DNA from 2 places in the Alteromonas gilva genome. Region 2 is predicted to be linked to the other one. Evidence: predicted binding sites of a transcription regulator. Region 2 holds the regulator's gene; the other holds the start of a gene.

Region 1 (4,809 bases), 1.3 Mb from region 2:
ACCGGCAGAACGCGCAGCAATATTACAAACCATTTATGACGGTTTGTTGCCCGGTGGTATTTTTGTATTATCAGAAAAAATTCGTCATAACCACGCCTCGGGTGAATCGTTGATTAACGATCTACATCTTAATTTTAAGCGGCAAAATGGTTACAGCGAACTTGAAATCAGTCAAAAGCGAGCGGCATTAGAAAATGTCATGTTAATCGATACCTTCGCAGATCATGAACAACGGCTCAGAAATGTTGGTTTCAGCGACGTCGTCATGTGGTATCGCTGTTATAATTTTATGTCTCTGGTCGCAATAAAATAAGGCGCTAACCATGACCGCATCAGCACTTTTTCATACCTGCTACCAGGATCTGTTAAACGGGCCTTTGTCACACTGGCTTAATACCCTGCCCCAGCAAATGGATAGCTGGTATCGCGACGATCTACACGGCGAATTTAAAAAATGGCAACGATTGCTCGGTAAATTGCCGCAGGTGCCACCGGGCAATATTGATTTGCGCGAGAGTGTCACGGTGGGTGATGCCAGCAGTACCGATCCGTACACCCAAAAGCAAATAGAAGGCTTGCTTCGCCAGTTTATGCCCTGGCGTAAAGGCCCGTACTTTATCCATGGGGTACACATAGACACTGAGTGGCGGTCAGACTGGAAATGGGAACGGCTAAAGTCTCACATTGAACCATTGAAAGGGAAACAGGTGCTTGATGTTGGCTGTGGTAGCGGTTATCACCTCTGGCGAATGTACGGCGAGGAGGCAGCAGGTGTTTATGGTATCGACCCCACTCAGTTGTTTTTTATCCAGTTTATGGCTGTTAAACACTTTCTTGGCGAGGCGCCGGTCCATTTTCTGCCGCTCGGCATTGAGCAAATGCAACCGCTAAAAGCCTTTGATACGGTGTTTTCCATGGGTGTACTCTATCATCGCAAAGATCCCATGGAGTTTTTAAATCAGCTCAAATCGCAACTGGTTAAAGGCGGCCAACTGGTGCTTGAAACGCTCATCGTTGATGGCGATGAACAAACCGTACTGATGGCCGGTGAACGGTATGCGCAAATGCGCAATGTATGGTTTTTACCCAGTACCAGCGCCCTTATTGTGTGGCTCAAACGCCTCGGCTTCAGTGACTGTAAAGTGGTTGATGAGTCGGTCACGTCAACGGCTGAGCAGCGCACAACCTCCTGGATGGAAAGCCATTCGTTGCAGGACTTTCTGGACCCCGACGATCACACCAAAACCATCGAAGGTTACCCCGCGCCGAAGCGCGCGGTAATTATTGCCACTAAAAATTAATGGTTATCCGGCAGCCTGAACAACCAGCGAGTTAGCCGCCAACACTGCATTTGATCGGTTTTTGTGCAATCATACGCAAGAAACTGATTTATATGCAGTGGTTAGGATCCGGGTTGAGATTTCAAGCTTCGGAATTGGCACAGATGTTGTAACTCAGTTACACAAATGCTGTGCGAATCATTAATAACTAAGGCAGCTTTATGGACATATCTACGTTTCTTGCGGCGCATCGCCTTCCGGATAGCTACCGCGACATTGCACAAAAATGGTTCATACCATTGGCTGACGAAATTTTTGAGCACCAAAGCAGTGCAAAGAAGCCTTTTTTTGTGGGCGTAAATGGTTGTCAGGGTTCTGGCAAATCAACACTTTGTGACTTTTTAGTTTACTACCTTACCGAGCATAAAAAATTAAATATCGTATCGTTGTCGGTGGACGACTTTTATCTCGATAAATCCAGCCGAAATGCGCTAGCGGTAAAAGTACATCCTTTATTGGCAACCCGGGGCGTTCCCGGAACCCACAACGTAAAACTCGCTCAGGATACCTTCGATCGCCTCAGAGGCTATGGTACGGTATCCGTGCCTCGTTTTAGTAAAGCTACGGATAACCCATTTCCGGTAGTGGAGTGGCCGGTCATCAATTCGCCACCGGATGTTGTGTTAGTTGAGGGATGGTGCTGGGGCGTCAAACCACAGAGCAGGCAACAGCTGGAGATACCGGTCAATACGCTGGAACAGGAAGAGGACCCGCTGGGTACCTGGCGTAATTACGTAAACAAACAACTGGCTGATAGTTATCAGACTCTGTTTGAACAAATGGCTTTTTGGGTCATGTTGAAAGCGCCGTCATTTGATCAGGTCTATCACTGGCGTAGAGAACAAGAACATAAACTTGCCGAAAAGGTGGGGAGTAACCAAAGTGGTGTTATGACTGATCTCGAAATTAAACGGTTTATTCAACATTACCAGCGACTCACTGAACATAGTCTGGCAACATTACCTGCCAGCTGTAATTATGTGTTCCACCTGGATAGCAGTCGTCAAATTACCCATGTAGATAAGGCAGTTTAATGGATCAGTCGAGCATTGTGATCTTTAGTGATATGGACGGCACCTTGCTGGACCATCACACATACAGTTTTGCTGCCGCACAGCCAACGCTGGATGCGTTATTTGCGCGCAGTATCCCGGTTATACCGAACACCAGTAAAACGTTTGTAGAAATGGTCGAGCTGCGTAACAAAATCGGCTTACAGGGGCCTTTCGTCATAGAAAACGGCGCGGCGCTGTTTATACCGCATGGTTTTTTTAAACAAAAACCGGCCGGTACAATCTGGCAGGACGGCTTTTGGTGTAAATCCTTTATTTCCTCCAAAGGCTACTGGTTAAAACTGTTAGAAATAGTTAAAGCTGATTTCGCAGGAGAATTTACTCATTTTAGTGAGATGAGCTTAAACGACCTCATGGCTGCCACCGGTTTAAGTGAGGCGAATGCCCGCTTAGCAGCCAAGCGCCAGTTTGGCGAACCGGTAATGTGGCTCGGCAGCGACGAGCGTAAGGCTGCATTTATTCAAGCCGTGCGTGAGCGTGGTGCCACACCGTTGGAAGGTGGACGGTTTATTCACATCTCCGGCGATTGTACAAAGGGAAAAGCACTTAACTGGTTTATGGAGGAGTATCGACGCCAGACAGCAATGACTGCCACGTCGATTGCCCTTGGTGATGGTAAGAATGACATTGCCATGATGGAAGCCGCTGATATTGCCGTGCGCATTGCGTCGCCCAGCCACCCGCCTCCACAGATAAATAAAAAAGATAATGTCTATACCAGCACACTACAAGGCCCTGAGGGCTGGACAGAAATGCTCACACAATTGCTTTCATTGAAAGATTAGGAGGACACATGGCCGATTTTTATCAAAATGGCATCGTTACAACGTTACATAACCTTGCCAGCCGGTCGACTGAAGCGCTCGAAACTGAGCTGCTGAGGTTTTCGCAAAAACGCCCGATGGCGTTAATTTTACCCTCATTGTTTTCAGAGCTTGAAGGCCCGGCCCTGTCAAACATCGTGGATGAACTGACTAACGTACCTTATTTATCTGAGATCGTCATCGGTCTGGATCGCGCCGATGCCGATCAGTATCGGCATGCGCATGGTTTTTTTAAACGCCTGCCCCAGCATCACCGTATTTTATGGAACGATGGTCCCCGGCTTAAAGCACTGGATGAAGAACTTCAGGCGCTTGGTTTGGCACCTAAGGAACTGGGCAAGGGTCGCAACGTTTGGTACTGCATGGGGTATATTCTGGCCTCAGGTAAAGCTGAGTCTGTTGCATTACACGACTGCGATATCGTTACCTATAACCGCGACCTGCTGGCACGACTGATTTATCCGGTGGCTAACCCGCAGTTTAATTATGAGTTTTGTAAGGGTTATTACGCGCGGGTGGCCGACGGTAAAATTAATGGTCGCGTCTCCAGACTGCTGGTAACGCCATTGTTAAGAGCGCTCAAACGCACCTTGGGCGACAACGAATATATCGAGTTTATGGATAGCTTTCGTTATCCATTAGCTGGCGAGTTTTCGTTCCGTCGCGATGTGTTAAATGACATCCGTATACCCAGTGACTGGGGATTGGAAATTGGCGTACTGTCTGAAATGCACCGAAATTACTCGCACAATCGCTTGTGTCAGGCCGACATTGCCGAAACCTACGATCACAAACACCAGGATCTGTCCCTCAATAATGAGCAGGGCGGCCTGTCGAAAATGTCTATCGACATCACCAAGGCACTGTTTCGTAAACTGGCCACACAGGGGGTGTCATTCAGCAATGAAATGTTCCGTTCAATTAAAGCCACCTATTTCCGCATTGCGCTGGATTTCATCGAAACCTACCACAATGATGCTGTTATGAACGGCCTGACCCTGGACATACACAGCGAAGAAAAAGCGGTCGAGATGTTTGCCAGTAATATCATGAAGGCAGGCCAGCATTTTCTGGAAAACCCCATGGAAACACCTTTTATCCCGAGCTGGAACCGGGTAACCAGCGCCGTGCCCGACATTCTTGACCGCTTACTTGAGGCAGTCGAAGCAGATACTGAAGAATTTAAAGGATAATCAATGACAAAACACTGGGATTACTTACACGAGAAGATCAGCCATCATCTTCAGTCTATTTATGCAGATGTTGTGATTCCTATGCCTGTGGGCGAGCTGGCGACGGAATTAATGAAGTGCATAGGCATTGAAGACGAAAGCGACATTGTGATCCCCCAACCACATGAGAACTACTGGGACGAACAAGATATTATCATGATCACTTATGGTGATAGTATCATCAACGAAAACGAGTCGCCGCTGGGCACCTTGTCGCGTTTTTTACACAAGTATTGTAAAAACACCATCAACAAAGTGCACATTCTGCCGTTCTTTCCCTTTAGTTCTGATGATGGCTTTTCGGTCATTAATTACTCCAGTGTCAATGAGTCACTGGGGA
Region 2 (4,809 bases):
TATCGGTTCAACTCCCTGTGACGGATTTGCACATCCGGATGCTTATCTGCGAACAGTTTTGCTAATGACTGAGCTACAAATACGGAGCGATGCTGACCACCCGTACAGCCAATGGCAATGGTTACGTAGCTGCGATTGTTCCGCTCTAAATGCGGCAGCCAGGTGGTGATTAAATTCTGAATTTGCCAGATAAACTTAGTGACGATGGGCTGTGAACCGAGAAAAGCTTCAACGGGTGAATCCAGGCCGGTGTGGTGCCTTAGGTCTGGCTCCCAGTGTGGATTAGGTAAGAACCGTGCATCAAAGACATAATCGGCGTCTTTGGGGATACCATGTTTAAAACCAAAGGATTCAAATACCAGTACCAACCGCGAACTTTTTTTACCCAGAATACGCTCACGAATTAACTCAGCTAACTGGTGAATCGACAAGCGATCGGTATCGATATACAGATCGGCCCGCTCGACAATCGGCGCTAACAGATCTTTTTCGGCCTGGATGGCATCTGCCAGGGATATATTTAATTTGGCAAGTGGATGAAGCCTGCGGGTTTCGCTGAAACGTTTTACCAGCATATCGTCGCTGGCATCCAGATAAACGATAGTCATAGCCCAGGATGAGGGCAGATAATCGAGGATTTCAACCAGATCCTCAGGCTCTTTTGGCAGGTTGCGCACATCAATGCTGACAGCGACTTGATCGTATTCATCGGCTACCGTGTGGGTCAGGGTCGGCAGCAGGTTAACCGGGATGTTGTCAACGCAGTAATAACCGAGATCTTCCAGTGCGCGCAGCGCAACGGACTTCCCCGAGCCCGAACGACCACTGATAATGATAAGCTTCATGAACTGTCAGACTCCTTGTGGTATTACTGTTTACTGGGCGGTGTTGTCGCACAGCGCTGCAATAACTTGTTCCTTCGTTTCGGCGTTCCGAATAGTCTTTACGATGGATTTTTGACTCAGTTTACCGGCAATTGTTGCCAGTGTCTGCAAGTGTCCTTCAGTTTGGTTCTCTGGCACTAATATAGAAAAAAAGATGTCGACAGGTTTGTCATCTATCGCATCGAATGCAATAGACGGTTTGGTGGTTACCACAACGGCGGTAATTTCTGAAAGGCCGGCCAGCCGTCCGTGTGGCAGTGCAATGCCATTGCCGATGCCCGTGCTGCCCATTTTTTCGCGAGCCAACAGCGCTGTGAGGGCCTCGTCCTTTTGGATTTCCGGATTGGCTTGTGCAGCAATTGTGCTAATAATTTCGAGTATGCGTTTTTTACTGTTGCACTGGACCGCACATTCAGTGCGATCCAGGCTAACTAAGGCTTCTATATTCATAGGGTTAGGGGCCTAGTGCTTTTTGAGCTTTTCCTTATGCTTAATGACCTGACGATCAAGCTTGTCTACCATAGCGTCGATCGCTGCATACATATCTAAGTTTTCTGACGACGCAAATACTTCAGCACCGCTTAAATGCATGGTGGCCTCAGCTTTTTGATTCAGTTTTTCCACATTCAATATCACATGGACATTTGAAATGTGGTCAAAATGACGCTCCAGTTTGCTAAATTTAGTATCAACATAGTTACGCAAAGAATCGGTAATCTCAACGTGATGACCTGTAAGATTAATTTGCATAGTTCGTCTTCCTTATATTTCTGCCTAGATAAGGCTCTTGCGTTGGTTAGACGGTGGAATCGAAAGTGATTCCCGGTATTTTGCTATTGTTCGCCGAGCAACTTTAATACCTTGATCAGCCAACAATTGGGCAATTTTACTGTCGCTTAAAGGTTTGCTGGGTTTTTCCGCAGCAACCAATTTTTTTATTAACGCACGAATAGCGGTAGATGAGCATTCGCCGCCCGATTCAGTCGCTACGTGACTTGAGAAAAAGTATTTAAGCTCAAAAATACCGCGTGGGGTATGCATATATTTCTGCGTGGTCACCCGTGATATGGTTGATTCATGCATATCAACCATTTCAGCTACGTCATTGAGCACCATTGGTTTCATCATTTCAGGGCCATGCTCAAAGAAGCCCATTTGTTGCTGCACAATACAGTTAGCAACTTTAAGCAGTGTGTCGTTGCGTGACTCCAGGCTCTTTATGAACCATTTAGCCTCTTGCATGTGCGAGCGGATAAACTGTGAGTCAGCGCTATTTCTCGACTGACGACTCATTGCCGCATACTGTTGATTAACGCTCAGTTTAGGCAGACTATCCGGGTTGAGTTCTACCACCCAGCGGCCCTTTTTCTTGCTAACCGAGACATCAGGAATGACATACTCAGGTTCCTGGGTAATCAACGCACTGCCAGGACGCGGATTAAGTGTTTGTAGCAAACGCATGGCTTCTCGCAGATCATCTTCTTTGAGCCGCGACTTACGCATGAGTGTGCGGTAGTCCTTGCTGCTCAACAGATCGGCGTAATCTTCTATCAATGTTTTTGCTTCGTTTAGCCAAGGCGTATCCGGCGCAAATTGTTTAAGCTGAACCAGTAGACACTCCTGCGGGGTACGTGAACCGGAGCCGATGGGGTCAAACATCTGAATGCGCTTAAGGACACATTCAACTTCGTCTTCCTCAACGGGCTCTTCCATATCATCAGTATTGACGCTGTTGAGAATATCTTCAACTGAAACGGTTAAATATCCTGACTCATCTATCGAATCAATAATCGCGATAGCAATAGCACGGTCGATTTCACTGAATGGCGTCAGGCGCATTTGCCACAATAAATGAGCCTGGATGTCATCGGTGGTTTCGCCCTGAAAAACCTGATCGTCGTCTGACGAGGAAGGGCCAGGTGCCGGTGCCGACGATGCTGAATAATATTCATCCCAGGTACTGTCGATAGGCAGCTCGTCAGGCAGTTCGTTTTTTTCCAGCGCTTCGTTGGAGTCTAAATTATTATCGCTGGTGGCAGTTGCCGCTGCATCAGCTTCAGCATCGAGTTTACTGGTCTCGACGATATCGTTGTCGCTGTTGTCCTCGATTTCAAGCAGAGGATTAGCATCCAGCGCTTCCTGAATTTCTTGCTGAAGATCCAGTGTAGAAAGCTGCAGCAGTTTAATGGCCTGCTGCAACTGTGGCGTCATAGTGAGTTGTTGACTAAATTTAAGCTGTAAAGATGGTTTCATCTACTTCTATTCTTAACGCCTTGCTTGTTATTGAAATGGACAATGGTGGTTGTCACGTTATTGTTTGGCAGCCTGTCCCTAACTATAGCCTGAATTGCTCACCCAGGTATACATCCTTCACTTTTTGATTGCTCAACACCTGTTCTGCGCTACCCTGAGCAATCAGTTCTCCCTGGCTGACAATATAAGCCATCTCACAAACATCCAGGGTTTCCCTGACGTTGTGGTCGGTAATCAAAATGCCGATCCCACGGTCACGAAGATGTTGAATTATCTTCTTTATATCATTAACCGAAATTGGGTCAACACCCGCAAAGGGTTCATCCAGCAAAATAAATTTGGGGTTCGCTGCCAGTGCCCGGGCAATCTCAACGCGACGGCGCTCACCACCTGACAAACTCATGCCGGTACTATTACGTATATGGTTAATATTGAATTCATCAAGTAGGGCATTGGCTTCATTTAATCGCTGTTCCGAACTCAGGCCTTTGCGTGTTTGTAATATCGCCATAATATTATCAAAAACACTTAACTTGCGGAATATGGACGCTTCCTGAGGCAGGTAGCCTATGCCGTGACGGGCGCGCTCATGCATGGGCTGACGGGTTAAATCCATGTCATCAATGCGAATGTCGCCTTTATCCAGCGGTACCAAGCCCACGATCATGTAAAAGGTGGTGGTTTTACCGGCGCCATTAGGCCCCAGCAAGCCCACAATCTGCCCGGTCGATACCTCAACGCTAACGTCGCGAACTACCTGACGACTTTTATACGACTTGGCTAAATGTTTGGCGGTCAGGGTGGTCATTCGTTATCGTCATCCTGTTCATCATTGTCGGTTTTTTTGGCCGCACTGTCATCGGGTTCCATACTGTAAATCGTGGTAACGCGGCCGTCACCATCGTCAGACCCGGTAGCCTTAAACTGTTCTTTTTCCATATCGTAGGTAATCGATTCAGCGGTCATGGTACGGGCATTTTGATTCAGCTTTGCCTGTCCTGTGAGTGAGATAGTTCGATTTGCTACTTCATAGCGTATTTCAAACGCCTCAGCTTCCACCACTTTGCCATCATCCAGTTGCTGGCTGTAATACGCCGGACGTCCTGTGGCAATGAATATTTCTTTACCTTTGCCTTGCTCACCCTCAATTTCGAGCCGATCGGCGCGAATGTTTAACGTACCCTGAGTAATTTGGACATTATCAACCAGAACGGTTTTCTTAAGTTTGCCGTCCATAAATTGCGATTCTGATTTCACTTCTAAGTTTTGCGAAAAGTCTGATTGTTTGGCTAGCACCAGTGCAGGTGAAAGCACTAATAATGCACTAGTTAGCAGGTTGATAAGTCGTTTGCACATGATCATTTAACTCATAAGTTTTATGTTTCAGGTTAGCGCGTAACCCGTTACTTAATATGATGAAGTTAGGGCCGGATATTTCTACGCTGGCCTCTGACACCATGGTTTGGGTATCCAAATCGATTTCCAGGTAGTCCGTGGTGACCCGCTGAACAAAATCAGCCGGATTTTGACTGACAATATCAACGTTCTTTTCGAGTTGAATCACATTATTGTCATACAAGGTGCCTTCTGCCGCGACGACCTGCCAGGGCGGCTCGTCAGCATCCTGATAAACAGTATACTGCGGCTTTTGGAACAATATAAAACCCAATTG

The links. Region 2 encodes sigma-54, which starts transcription at its own class of promoters, with help from an activator protein. Its sites were predicted from a motif close to GTTGGCACGNNNNTNGNNT; they were not measured.
Region 1: the regulator sigma-54 is predicted to act here: its motif matches at 1,435-1,453, upstream of OIK42_RS10450 (kinase).

Annotation. Positions count from the first base shown of each region.
Region 1 covers NZ_JAQQXP010000001.1:2,382,547-2,387,355, forward strand. The annotation lists gene cmoA (carboxy-S-adenosyl-L-methionine synthase CmoA) at 1-313, shown strand, start outside; gene cmoB (tRNA 5-methoxyuridine(34)/uridine 5-oxyacetic acid(34) synthase CmoB) at 324-1,301, shown strand; gene OIK42_RS10450 (kinase) at 1,502-2,374, shown strand; gene OIK42_RS10455 (HAD-IIB family hydrolase) at 2,374-3,198, shown strand; gene OIK42_RS10460 (glycosyltransferase family protein) at 3,207-4,430, shown strand; gene OIK42_RS10465 (sugar phosphorylase) at 4,434-4,809, shown strand, end outside.
Region 2 covers NZ_JAQQXP010000001.1:1,062,502-1,067,310, forward strand. The annotation lists gene rapZ (RNase adapter RapZ) at 1-845, opposite strand, end outside; gene ptsN (PTS IIA-like nitrogen regulatory protein PtsN) at 876-1,334, opposite strand; gene hpf (ribosome hibernation promoting factor) at 1,347-1,634, opposite strand; gene OIK42_RS04705 (RNA polymerase factor sigma-54) at 1,659-3,137, opposite strand; gene lptB (LPS export ABC transporter ATP-binding protein) at 3,220-3,945, opposite strand; gene lptA (lipopolysaccharide transport periplasmic protein LptA) at 3,942-4,493, opposite strand; gene lptC (LPS export ABC transporter periplasmic protein LptC) at 4,462-4,809, opposite strand, start outside.